Regions from separate parts of the Allomesorhizobium aridi genome, predicted to be linked through region 3. Evidence: predicted binding sites of a transcription regulator. Region 3 holds the regulator's gene; each other region holds the start of a gene.
What was found. The regulator PhoB, encoded in region 3, activates phosphate uptake and scavenging genes when phosphate is short. The targets are predictions, from matches to a motif close to TGTCATNNANCTGTCAT.
Positions count from the first base shown of each region.

Region 1: a site for PhoB is predicted at 2,431-2,447, ahead of pstS (phosphate ABC transporter substrate-binding protein PstS). Genes of this name have one in related genera too.
Region 2: a site for PhoB is predicted at 1,783-1,799, ahead of ACG873_RS12220 (glycerophosphodiester phosphodiesterase family protein). Genes of this name have one in related genera too.

Region 1 covers NZ_CP171729.1:4,861,073-4,865,280, reverse strand. The annotation lists gene ACG873_RS26015 (hypothetical protein) at 1-191, opposite strand, end outside; gene ACG873_RS26010 (Na/Pi cotransporter family protein) at 89-1,087, opposite strand; gene pstS (phosphate ABC transporter substrate-binding protein PstS) at 1,193-2,290, opposite strand; gene ACG873_RS26000 (ExeM/NucH family extracellular endonuclease) at 2,601-4,208, shown strand, end outside.
Region 2 covers NZ_CP171729.1:2,082,397-2,086,604, forward strand. The annotation lists gene rplM (50S ribosomal protein L13) at 1-138, shown strand, start outside; gene rpsI (30S ribosomal protein S9) at 140-616, shown strand; gene ACG873_RS12220 (glycerophosphodiester phosphodiesterase family protein) at 696-1,733, opposite strand; gene speB (agmatinase) at 1,915-2,916, shown strand; gene argC (N-acetyl-gamma-glutamyl-phosphate reductase) at 2,937-3,875, shown strand; gene ACG873_RS12235 (2-hydroxy-3-oxopropionate reductase) at 3,915-4,208, opposite strand, start outside.
Region 3 covers NZ_CP171729.1:3,939,488-3,943,695, forward strand. The annotation lists gene xylF (D-xylose ABC transporter substrate-binding protein) at 1-687, opposite strand, end outside; gene ACG873_RS21435 (ROK family protein) at 864-2,105, shown strand; gene phoB (phosphate regulon transcriptional regulator PhoB) at 2,109-2,798, opposite strand; gene phoU (phosphate signaling complex protein PhoU) at 2,824-3,531, opposite strand; gene pstB (phosphate ABC transporter ATP-binding protein PstB) at 3,554-4,208, opposite strand, start outside.

The sequences.
Region 1 (4,208 bases), 920 kb from region 3:
GGGATTGCCTTGGCAAAGTCGCTGGCCAGCTTGCGGTCGAGGAATTTCGGTGTCGAATAGTCCTCCGCATCCTCGGCATCCGTGCGCCCTACACGCGACAGAACCCGCTCGAACACGCCAATGAACGGGAACAGCAGCAATGTGTTGAAAATGTTGAAGAAGGTCGAGTAAAGGCCGACCGCGACCGGCACCAGGGGAAAGTCTCCTTGCCGTCGACCAGCACCGGAATGGCAGGATCGCCGCCAAAGAACTGCATGGCCCATTCCAATACCTGCATGGAGACGAAGAACAGCGGGATCGTGATGCAAACGCCTATGATGTTGAACGATATGTGCGCGTAAGCGGTCCGCTTGGCGTTCTTCGAAAGGTTGAGCGAAGCCATCCACGACGTGATCGTGGTGCCGAGATCGGCGCCGAGCGAGAATGCAACGGCGGTTGTCCAGTCGAGGATGCCGGCGGCGCCAAGGCCCATCACAATGCCGATAGTCGCCGACGACGAGTGGATCATTGCGGTCACGCCGGCAGCGATGAACACGCATTTGAGAAGGTTGAGATAAGAGTCGGCCGTGAGGGTTTGCAGCAGCGCCATGACTTCGGGCAGGTTCCGAAGCGGGCGCAGGCCGCCGGTCATCAGGTTCAGGCCATAGAAGATGAGCGCAAAGCCCATGCAGGCCAGCGCTATGTTCTTCATCTTTTCGCTGTTGGCGAAGCAATAGACCAGCGAGAACACGCCGGCCAGGATCAATCCGAGTGGACCGAGCGGCAGAGCGATAAGTCCGTTGCCGAGCGTGGTGCCGATGTTGGCGCCCATGATCACGCTGATCGCCGGTCGCAAAGCGATGACGCCGGCATTGACCAGGCCGACGACCATGACGCTCATCGCGGTCGACGACTGGATTAAGCCCGTAATCAAAGTTCCGGCCAGCACGCCCTTGATCGGCGTCCCGGCTGCCTTGGCGAGGAACGCCCGCATCCGGTTGACCGAGAGCGCCTGGATGCCGTTCGCCATGAAGTCCAGGCCGAGCATGAAGATGCCCAACCCGCCTATCACGGGCACGAGAATGTCTTTGAAGATATCTATATCCATCTGACTGCGTCCCCAAGAGTGCCGTTCCCGGGCGATACGGGATTAGGCTTTTCGTTCGATGGGTACTGAAGGGCGGCCGCCGGATGACTCAGGCGGCGCCTGATTTCAGTTCCCCGCGTGTGGTTCCCTGTCCCAGTACTGCTTGACCTGTTCGGCTAGAGGTTGCGGCAGCGGCACATAGCCGAGCGCCGTTGCGTCCCCGGCACCTTTTTCGAAAGCCAGGCGGAAGAGATCGTGCACGCGGCGATACCGGGCCTCCGACCGTCCCGCGACCGGAACGACCGCGAAGGTTGCGGTGCTGATCGGATAGGCCGCTTCGCCCGGCTGATCGATCAGCGAGGCGAAAAAATGCTCGGTCTTTGCCCAGGCGATGGCGTTCACCGCCGCCTGAACGCCTTCGGGGGTCGGCGTCACGAACTTGTCCGACTTGTTGCGGATCGAGGCAAAGGGCAGACCCGCTCGCTCGACCTGGCCATACTCGGCATAGGCGATCGCGCCCTTCGTCGCCTGCACGGCCCGTATGAGATCCCGCGTTCCCTTCGCGCTGGTTCCGAGCGGCCAGGTAATCAGGGTGTCGGCACCATATCTTGTCTTCCATTCGGCGCTGACCGCCGAAAGATACTCCGTAAAGACGAAGGTCGTCCCGGAGCCGTCCTGGCGGTGAAGCACCATGATTCTGAGATCGGGAAGGTCCAGGTCGGGATTGATGGCCTTGATGGCTGGATCGGACCAGGACTGGATCTTGCCGAGATAGATATCCGCCAGAACCGGCCCGGAAAGACGCAAGGTCCCAGCGGGCTGTGCCGACAGGCCGTCGAGGTTGGCGACGATGGCCACGCCGCCCATCACGATCGGAAACTGCTGCTGGCCGTTCTTGGCGAGTTCGGCGGGCGTGACCGGCACATCCGTTGCGGCGAAATCAAGTTCCGGCTGTTGAAGGCGCATCAAGCCGCCAAGCGAGCCGACGAGTTCGTAGTCGACGGTCCAGTCCGGCGAAACGAACTCCCCGCCATCCGCCCGTTCGTCCTGGTAGGCTTTCGCCCATTCGGCAATGACCGGTGCGGCGAAAGTCGATCCCGCGCCGCGAATAGGCTCTGCCTGGACGAAGGGACTGAAAGTCAATGCAGCCGCAAGCACCACCGCTCTGGCCAGTCCGGCCGTCACGCTCCGCACCTTGCCGATCCACCAAACGAGCAGTCTCATCGTAGTGCCCCTTGCTGCAGCCTGTGCGCTTGCCAAAACATGCGCGAAATCGTCGTCGGCTTGGGTCGACACGCCAAGGTCGAACCAGGCGAGGCTGCGTCCCCTATCTCGTCGCTGGCCATGTTTCGTAATGTCGCTACTTGACGCCTGCATGACAGCGCGCCCTGCGGCCGCAAAAGAACTTCAAGCCGGCTTGTTCTTCGAGGTGAACCAAAGCTCTGTCGCGCTGACATGTTCACGAGCGTGTCAACTGGCTGTCGCAGTCGGCTGGTAGCCGTGCGGTACCCTATCGCCGCCGGAGATCGACTAAATGTCTTACCCCTTCTCTTTTCCCAAGTTCCATTTTGGCTCCCGCCGGGCGGACCACATTGAAGGGTCCGGCGGCAATGACGTGATCTTCGGCTTTCAGGGAAACGACGTCATCTCTGCCCTCGGCGGCGACGATTACATCCTTTCCGACGGCGGCAATGACGGCATCGACGCGGGTGACGGGAACGACACAGTTCTTGCCGGCGACGGGAATGACGAGATCAGGGGCGGCGCGGGCAGCGACCTCCTTTCCGGTGGGCGCGGCTTCGATACGGCGGTCTATTCCGGGAGCACTTCCGACTACAGCTTTCCAGCCATCACCCGCTGGTCCGACAATCTCTTTGAAGTGACCGACGCCAACGGGGACAAGGACATCCTCCGCGAAATCGAAGCAATCCGATTCGAGGCAAGCAACTTCACGCTCTATCTCGATGGGCGGAACAATGCCGCGCTCGCAGTCGACGACATCGCCTCGGTCGACGAGGATGGCACCCTCGTGATCGATTCCGCTGGCCTTACCGCAAACGATCGCGAGTTCGACGGCGATCAACTCACGGTCGTGGCCATCTCTGAGACCAGCACCAAAGGAGCGTCGGTCTCGCTTGCGAGTGGCGTTGTTTCCTACGATCAGGGTGACATCTTCCAACATCTGAACGACGGCGAAACCGCCACGGATACCTTCACTTATACGGTCGACGACGGAAAAGGCGGTGTGGATGCCGCAAGCGTGACGGTAACGATCGCCGGCGTGAACGATGCAGCCATCATCACTGGAGACGTCAGCGGTTCGGTGACCGAGGGCACCGACGCCGAGCCAGGCACTCCGACGGCGGTCGGCGCCCTTACCGTCTCAGACGTCGACAATGACGATACTTTCCGGGCCGTCAGCAATCAGGCAAGCGCCAACGGCTACGGCTCCTACACCATCAACGAAGACGGGACCTGGACCTATGCGCTCGACAATGACAACGCTGCTATCGATGCGCTTGGCGACGGTGAGACCCTGACTGACAGTTTTACGGCCGTGAGCGATGACGGGACCGAGCAGGAAGTCACGATCGCCATCAGCGGATCGGACGACGAAGTCACGCCTGCAGCAACGCCTCGCATCAATGAAATCCATTACGACAACGCAGGTACGGATACAGGCGAGTTCATCGAGATCAGGGTCGCGGCCGGCGCTGATGTCTCGGGACTCTTTGTCGAGCTTTATAACGGCAATGGCGGCGCGACCTATGGATCGGCGGCCGCGTCCAGCCTCGCCATGACGACCGACGGCGAGTATGACTACTACGTCTGGAATCTGCCTTCGAACGGCATCCAGAACGGCCCGCCGGACGGCATTGCGCTCTCCGAGAACGGCAGTCTGATTGAATTCCTGTCCTATGAGGGCAGCTTCACCGCAACGAACGGCTCCGCGGGCGGCACGACCTCGACCGACATCGGCGTTACGGAGGCGGGAAACGAGACCGCGGGCCTTTCGCTTCAGCGGATCGGGGACGCTCCGACTGATTGGGTCGGCCCGGAGGATCAAACGCCCGGCACGGACAATGAGGGCGATACCGGTGGCGGCGATCCGACCGCCTATAGCATTTCGGAAATCCAGGGC
Region 2 (4,208 bases), 1.9 Mb from region 3:
ATCCCGCGTGGCCCGCTCGGCCGTCGCCAGATGAAGAATCTCCGCGTCTATGCCGGCGCCGACCATCCTCACGTCGCCCAGCAGCCCGAGACGCTCGACGTCGCCGCGCTGAACGGCAAGAACAAGAAGGTTTCCTGATATGGCCGATTTGAACTCGCTCGCCGATCTCGGCACGGTGGCCCCGACCGCGCAGCCCGCTGCACCTGTCTATGTCCAGAAGCTGGACAAGCAGGGCCGCGCCTACGCCACCGGAAAGCGCAAGGACGCCATCGCCCGCGTCTGGGTCAAGCCCGGCTCCGGCAAGATCGTCGTCAACGACAAGGAATTCGCCGCCTATTTCGCGCGTCCGGTGCTGCAGATGATCCTGAAGCAGCCGATCGTCGCCGCCAGCCGCGAAGGCCAGTTCGACATCATAGCAACCGTTGTCGGCGGCGGCCTGTCGGGCCAGGCCGGCGCAGTGCGTCACGGCATCTCCAAGGCGCTGACCTATTACGAGCCCGGCCTGCGCGGCGTGCTCAAGAAGGGCGGCTTCCTGACCCGCGACAGCCGCACCGTCGAGCGCAAGAAGTACGGCAAGGCAAAGGCCCGCCGCAGCTTCCAGTTCTCGAAGCGCTGATTTCAGGACGTTTGGCCCGATTGCACCACCGAAAAGCCGCCTCCGGGCGGCTTTTTCCTTATGCACCAAACATCTGCAATCAATTGATGCTGGCGGTGCCGGCTGGCTCGGGCTGCTCGGCATAGGGAACACGGTAGCCGTTCTTCTCCAGCCATTCGATGGCGGCTTTGGGTTCATCGGTCTGGATGATCGTCGCTCCCTGCTCGGCCCAGAAGCCGAACGTCTCCTGCGGATAGTTCGCCTGCACCAGTTCGTCGCCGCGACCGCCGGCAAGATACCCGCCGGGCTTGTTGACGATGGTGAAGGTGTTGACCCACAAATGCCAGTCACCGCGCGCCGAAACGGCCCGGCTGCGGGCGCCGAATAGCGCGCCGCCATTCAAGGTCATGCCCCGGCTCTCGTCGCGCCAGGCGATCATTTCGACCACATCGGCCGAAAATGTCCGGCCCACCTTTTCGATGAAACGCACATCGTCGACCGCATCGTCGGCGATGATCGGCATGAAGCGGACGCCGGGGCCGATCGCGGCCATGGCCTCCGTCATCGCGCCGAGCTTTTCGGAATTCCAGAGGTTCTGCTTGATGATGACCTGGTCGGCCATGTCCATCTCGCGGGCAATTGCCGCGACGCCGGCAAGATCCTCGACCTCCATCTTGTTGTCGATGTTGACCATCACGCGGTCGCGGGTGACGGCGAACATGTCGCGCAGCGCCGGCACGCTTTCGGCCGTGACCTCGCCGGTTCCTTCCACCACCAGCCGGCAGTCCTTCAACTCGGCCAAGGTCCTTTCGACCGCCCTGCCCTTGCAGGTCGTGGTCCGGTCGAGCCAGCTGTCGTGCAGGACGATGTATTCGCCGTCCTTCGATTTTTGGACATCGAGTTCAACGATCTCGAAGCCGAGTTCGATCGAGCGCCTGACGCCGGCCATCGAGTTTTCGGCGTTGCGGATTCTGCCGCCTTCCTTCCAGCCGCCTCGGTGGGCGACGATCATCACATGGTCGCGCCACTGGTTGGCGTTTTCGAGCCGGTCCAAAATCTGCCGCATCCGCGAATCTTGCGCGGCGGCAGGAACAGCGAGTAGCCCGATAATGATCGCGCTCAGGGAAATGATGCGCATGCAAATCGCTCCGTGGCCGAGTAGCTGCGCGACGCATTAACGGCCGGTCATGACAGGCAAATGAATTTGGAAAAACCCCGCCGAACCGGACGGTCCGGCGGCGCCGGCCGCTTTTTTGTTGCACCTGCGTCGTATCCGGCCAATACCTTGCCCTCCGCAAAACAGAGGGGAACCCCGCACGATGCCAGCCAGCTCCATCGATCACGCCTTCACCGCGCGCAGCAATACAGGCGCAGCCGGCGATCCGACCTATGCCGGCGCGCTGTCCTTCATGCGCCGCCGTTATACGAAAAACGTGAAGGGCGCGGACGTCGTGATTTGGGGCATTCCTTTCGACGCCGCGGTGACCAACAGGCCCGGCGCGCGCTTCGGTCCGCAGGCTATCCGCCGCGCTTCGGCGATCTTCGACAACGATCCGCAATATCCCTTCCACCTCGACCTGTTCGACAAGCTCGGCGTCGTCGACTACGGCGATTGCCTGCTGGATAACGGCAACCACCAGAAGACGCCGAAGACGATCGAGCGCGAGGCCGCAAGACTGATCTCTTCGGGCGCCTTCCTGCTGACGCTTGGTGGCGATCATTTCGTCACCTGGCCGCTGCTCAAGGCGCATGCGGCGGTGCACGGACCGCTGGCGCTGGTGCAGTTCGACGCCCATCAGGATACCTGGTTCGACGACGGCAAGCGTATCGACCACGGCTCGTTCGTCGCCCGCGCGGTTCGCGAAGGCATCGTCGATCCCGACCGCTCGATCCAGATCGGCGTGCGCACCCATGCGCCCGATGCGTTCGGGATAAAGATCCTGCACGGCTACGAGGTCGAGGAAATGCGCGCGGCCGACATCGCCTACGCCATCGCCGAACGCACCGGCGGCCGGAAGACCTATGTGACCTTCGACATAGACTGTCTCGACCCTGCCTATGCGCCCGGCACCGGCACGCCCGTCGCCGGCGGCCCATCCTCGGCCAAGATACTTTCGGTGCTTCGGCAGATGACGCAGATCGACATTGTCGGCGCCGATATCGTAGAGGTTGCGCCCGCCTACGACCATGCCGATATTACGGCGATCGCCGGGGCATCGGTGGCGCTGCACTATATCGGGCTGCTGGCGGAGCGTAAGGCGAGGCTCGAGGCGCTGAACAACAACGGTATTACTGCGCTGAACCAGGGCAGCGGTATATAGATTCGGACGGGACGGCAGGCATGAAACCAAAGATATTCATCGACGGCGAGCACGGCACGACCGGGCTGCAGATCCGCACCCGCCTCGCCCGGCGCGCCGACCTGGACGTTCTGTCGATTCCCGAGGCCGAGCGGCGCAACATGGACATGCGCGCCGATTTCCTGAAATCGGCCGACGTCGCCATCCTCTGTCTGCCGGACGATGCTTCGAGGGAGGCGGTCGGCATCCTTGAGGGAAAAAATTCAACCCGCATCATTGACACATCGACGGCATTCCGCGTCCATCCCGACTGGGCCTACGGCTTTGCCGAACTGGATTCCGAACAGCGCGACAAGATCGCCGAGGCGCGGCTGGTCGCCAATCCCGGCTGCTATCCGACCGGCGCGATCGCACTGATCCGCCCGCTGGTGGCTGCAGGCATCCTGTCCGCCGATCATCCGGTCACGGTCAACGCCGTCTCCGGCTATACGGGCGGCGGCAAGCAGATGATTGCGCAGATGGAGGACGCCGCGCGCGAGGACCATATCTCCGCGCCGCATTTCCTCTACGGTCTCACTCTGCAGCACAAGCACGTGCCCGAAATGCAGAAGCACGGGTTGCTCGAACGCCGGCCGATCTTTTCGCCGAGCGTCGGCCGCTTCGCACAGGGCATGATCGTGCAGGTTCCGCTGCATTTGTCGGACCTCAACGGCACGTCCTCGCTGGGCGAGATCCACGCGACGCTGGAGGCGCACTACGCCGGCCAGGACGTTGTTCAGGTCGTGCCTCTGGCGGAAAGCGCAAAGCTCGCCCGCCTCGATCCGACTGAGCTCAACGACACCGACCTGATGAAGCTCTATGTCTTCGGCACCGAGGGCCAGGGGCAGGTCAATCTGGTCGCGCTGCTCGACAATCTCGGCAAGGGCGCGTCAGGCGCCGCGGTCCAGAACATGGATATCATGCTGGGATTGAAGCACTAGGCGGGCGTCCTTCGAGGCTCGCTACAACTGCGCCAGTAATCATGCCACAGCATGGCCGGCCAGCAACTCCAGCGCCTTGACCAGGCCGGAGTGATCGTCCTTCGCCCCGCCATTCGCGGCGCAGGCGGAAAAGAGCTGCTGCGTGTTCGAGGTGTTGGGCAGTGCAACGCCCAGTGATTTCGCGCCCTCCAGTGCGAGATTGAGATCCTTCTGGTGCAGTTCGATGCGGAATCCGGGCGCGAAGGTGCGCTTGATCATGCGCTCGCCATGCACTTCCAGGATGCGGGAATTTGCCAGCCCGCCCATCAGCGCCTGCCGCACTTTTGCCGGATC
Region 3 (4,208 bases):
GGCAGCGATGGCGCCGCCGGCCGTGCCGTCATTGGAGGCTACGACCGCGTCGATCTTGTTGTCGTTGGCGGTCAGGAACTGCTCCATGTTCTTCTGGGCGTTGGCGGGCAGCCAGCCGTCGGTGTAGGCCTCGCCGACATTCTTGATCTTGCCGGCGTCGATTGCTTCCTTGAGCACTTCCATCTGGCCGGCGAACAGGAAATCGGCGTTCGGATCGGAGCCCGAACCCTTGATGAAGACGTAGTTGCCTTCCGGCTTCACGGCGAACACGCCCTTGGCCTGCAAGCGGCCGACTTCCTTGTTGTCGAAGGTCAGGTAGAAGGCGTCCTTGTTTTCGATCAGGCGATCGTAGCCGACCACCGGAATGCCCTCGGCGACCGCCTTCTCGACGGCCGGCGCAATCGCGCTCGAATCCTGCGCCAGGATGATCAGCGCGTTGGCGCCCTGGCCGATCAGGCTTTCGACATCGGTGAGCTGCTTGCCCGGATTGGACTGGGCATCCGCGGAGATGTACTTGTCGCCGGCTGCTTCGAGCGCCGCCTTGATCGCCGCCTCGTCAGTCTTCCAGCGCTCTTCCTGGAAGTTGGACCAGGATACGCCAATGATCTTGTCCTTCGCCTCGGCCACTGCCGCAAGCGACACGGTCATCGCCACACCCGCCAGAATGGCGGTTGCAAATTTTTTCATGATTACCTCCCTAGTGCGCCCGGAGGCGCATTGAACGTCGTCCGAAGCTCTTTTTTCGAGCCTCGAAAAAAGAATGACGCATGCGGCGACTTCTGTCAATATTGTTGCGGCGCTGTTGACGGACCTTGGCTTGGAAGGGAAGGTCTGCGGCGGCAGCCGCGGGAGGATTGCAGGAAATGTCGGTCGGAATCCGTCACGACGATTTGCGCAGGCGCAACCGCGCAATGGTCATCTCGGCGGTGCGCCGCGCCTTCCAGCCGTCGCGCACCGAGATCGCTCGCGCCACCGGCCTCAGCCACTCCACGATATCGGCGATTTCGTCGGACCTGATCGCCGAGGGCATCCTGGCCGAGACCAAAAGCGGCGAGGCGGTTTCGCTGAAGCGGGGACGGCCGCAGGTAGCACTGGCGCTGAAGCCTGAAGCGGCAGCCGTCGTCACCATCGTCCTGGCGCTGAATTTCCTTTCCGTCGCCGTTGTCGACTATGCCGGCCAGACGGTCACCAGCGAGCAGCGCAAGCTGTCGACGCTGACCTTGCCCGAGGACGAGCTGATAGGCGAATGCCTGGCGATGGTGCGGCGGCGGCTCGGCGCAGCGGGCGGAAGGCGCATCATGCGCATGGTGCTTGCCGTCCAGGGCACGACCGACGCCGGGCGGCGCACCATGCTGTGGTCGCCGATCACCCCGCATTCGGGCATCGGCTTCGCCGATACGCTCGAAGGCGAGTTCGGCATTCCGGTGACGGTCGAGAACGACTGCAACATGATCGCCGAGGCGCTGAAGTGGCGCGATCCCGAGCGCTACCGCGACGATTTCATCGCGATCCTGCTGTCGCACGGCATCGGCATGGGCCTGGTGCTGAAGGGCGAGCTTTTCACCGGCACTCAATCTTCAGGCGGCGAGTTCGGGCACATGATCCACCGTCCCGATGGCGCTCTTTGCCGCTGCGGACGCCGCGGCTGCGTCGAGGCCTATGCCGGCAATTACGCGATCTGGCGGGCCGCCCGTCAATCGAGCGAGGACGAGGAGCCGGTAGCCGACATCAGCGACGCCGACATGAAAGCGCTCGCGGCAACCGCCCGCGCGAAAGAAGGGCCCGAGCGCGAGGCGTTCCGTCGGGCCGGCGAGGCGATCGGCTTCGGCCTAGGCAGCCTGTTCGCGCTCATCGACCCCGCCCCGGTGGCGATGGTCGGCATAGGCGCCGCCGCCTTCGACTTGATCGAGCCGCCTCTGCGCGAGGCGATCGCCAGAACCGCCGGCGGCCAGCATTCAGGCGCGATCTCCTTCGCCGTCGAGCCGGACGAGGTTCCGCTGATCCGCGAAGGCTGCGCCATGCGCGCGCTGACCCTCATCGACCAGGAAATCTTCGCCGCCGGCGCGCCAACGGAAACGCCTGCCAGGAAGACCGAAGTGGCGTAAACGCTATTCCTCGCGGATTGCGTAGCCGGCGCCGCGGATGGTGCGGATGACGTCCGGCATGCGGCCGTTGTTGACCGCCTTGCGCAGCCGCCCGACATGCACGTCGACGGTACGCTCGTCGATATAGATCGTCTCGCCCCACACATTGTCGAGCAATTGCCCGCGCGAGAACACCCGGCCTGGATGCCGCATCATGAATTCCAGCAGCCGGAACTCGGTCGGCCCGAGCTTGACCTCGCTCTTCTTGCGGTAGACCCGGTGCGCCTCGCGGTCGAGAACGATGTCGCCGACCTTGAGCACGCTGGACAGCACCTCGGGCTTTGCCCGCCGCAGCAGCGCCTTGACCCGCGCCATGAATTCCGGCGTCGAGAACGGCTTGACCAGATAGTCGTCGGCGCCGGTGGCGAGCCCCCTGACGCGATCGCTTTCCTCGCCGCGGGCAGTCAGCATGATGATCGGCAGGCGCTCGGTTTCAGGTCGCATTCTTAGCCGGCGGCAGAGCTCGATGCCCGAAAGCGCCGGCAGCATCCAGTCCAGCACCAGAAGGTCCGGCACGTTCTCCTGCAGCCTTATCTCGGCCTCGTCGCCGCGCGGCACGATCTCGACCTGATAGCCTTCGGATTCCAGATTGTAGCGCAGGAGCACGCCCAGCGGCTCCTCGTCTTCGACAACCATGATTTTCGGAGCGATCATAAATGAAATCCCAATGCCGATTTGCTTACTCGGCCGACACCGTCTGCGTGGTCTCGTCGAGCTTCGGCCGGTTCGGCGGCAGTTGCGAACCGGTCATGACGAAATAGGCGTTTTCGGCGATGTTGGTGACATGGTCGCCTATGCGCTCGAGGTTCTTGGCGCAGAACAGGAGATGCGTGCAGGCGGTGATGTTGCGCGGGTCTTCCATCATGTAGGTCAGCAATTCGCGGAACACCGACGTGTATTTGACGTCGATCTTCTCGTCATCGGCGCGCAGCGTCTGCAGCGCCTCCGGTTCGCGCGCGACATATTTGTCGACCACGCCATGAACCTGGGCGAGCACCATCTGGGCCATGGCGTCGATGCTGTGCGAGAGGTCGCGCGGCGTCGCGCTCTGGCCGACAGCGCTGACGCGCTTGGCGATGTTCTTGGCGAGATCGCCTATACGCTCGAGATCGCCTGCCATGCGGATAGCGCCGAGCACGGCGCGCAGATCCTGCGCCATCGGCTGGCGCTTGGCGATCAGCGTGATGGCGCGGTCGTCGAGTTCGCGCTGCCTGGCGTCCATGATGGCGTCGTCGGAGATGACCCGCTGCGCCAGTGCATTGTCGGATGACAGAAGCGCCCTGATCGAAGCGCCGACCATCGCGCCGGCGAGATCGCCCATGTCGCGGATCAGCCGGTCGACATGCCCGAGTTCTTCGTCGAAAGAGGCAACCGTGTGCTCACCCATTCTATCGTCCTCGCCTTGTCACTCAGCCGAACCGGCCGGTGATATAGTCCTGCGTGCGTTTGTCGTCGGGGTTCGTGAACATTTTGTCGGTCGCACCCTCCTCGACCAGATAGCCGAGGTGGAACATGGCGGTGCGCTGCGAAACGCGGGCCGCCTGCTGCATCGAATGGGTGACGATGACAATCGTGTAGTTCTCGCGCAATTCATCGATCAGTTCCTCCACCCTGGCGGTGGCGATCGGGTCGAGTGCCGAGCACGGCTCGTCCATAAGGATCACTTCGGGCGAGACGGCAATTGCGCGCGCGATGCACAGGCGCTGCTGCTGGCCGCCGGATAGCCCGGTGCCGGATTCGAGCAGGCGGTCCTTCACCTCGTTGAACAGGCCGGCCTTCTTCAGGCTGGATTCGACGATGCCATCGAGATCCGTCTTGTTTTTCGCAAGGCCATGGATACGCGGGCCGTAGGCGACGTTCTCGTAGATCGACTTGGGAAACGGGTTGGGCTTCTGGAATACCATGCCGACGCGGGCGCGCAGTTCGACCACGTCGATCTTCGGATCGTAGACGTCCTCGCCGTCGAGCGTGATCTTGCCCGACACCCGCGCGATGTCGATCGTGTCGTTCATGCGGTTCAGACAGCGCAGGAAGGTCGACTTGCCGCAGCCGGACGGGCCGATC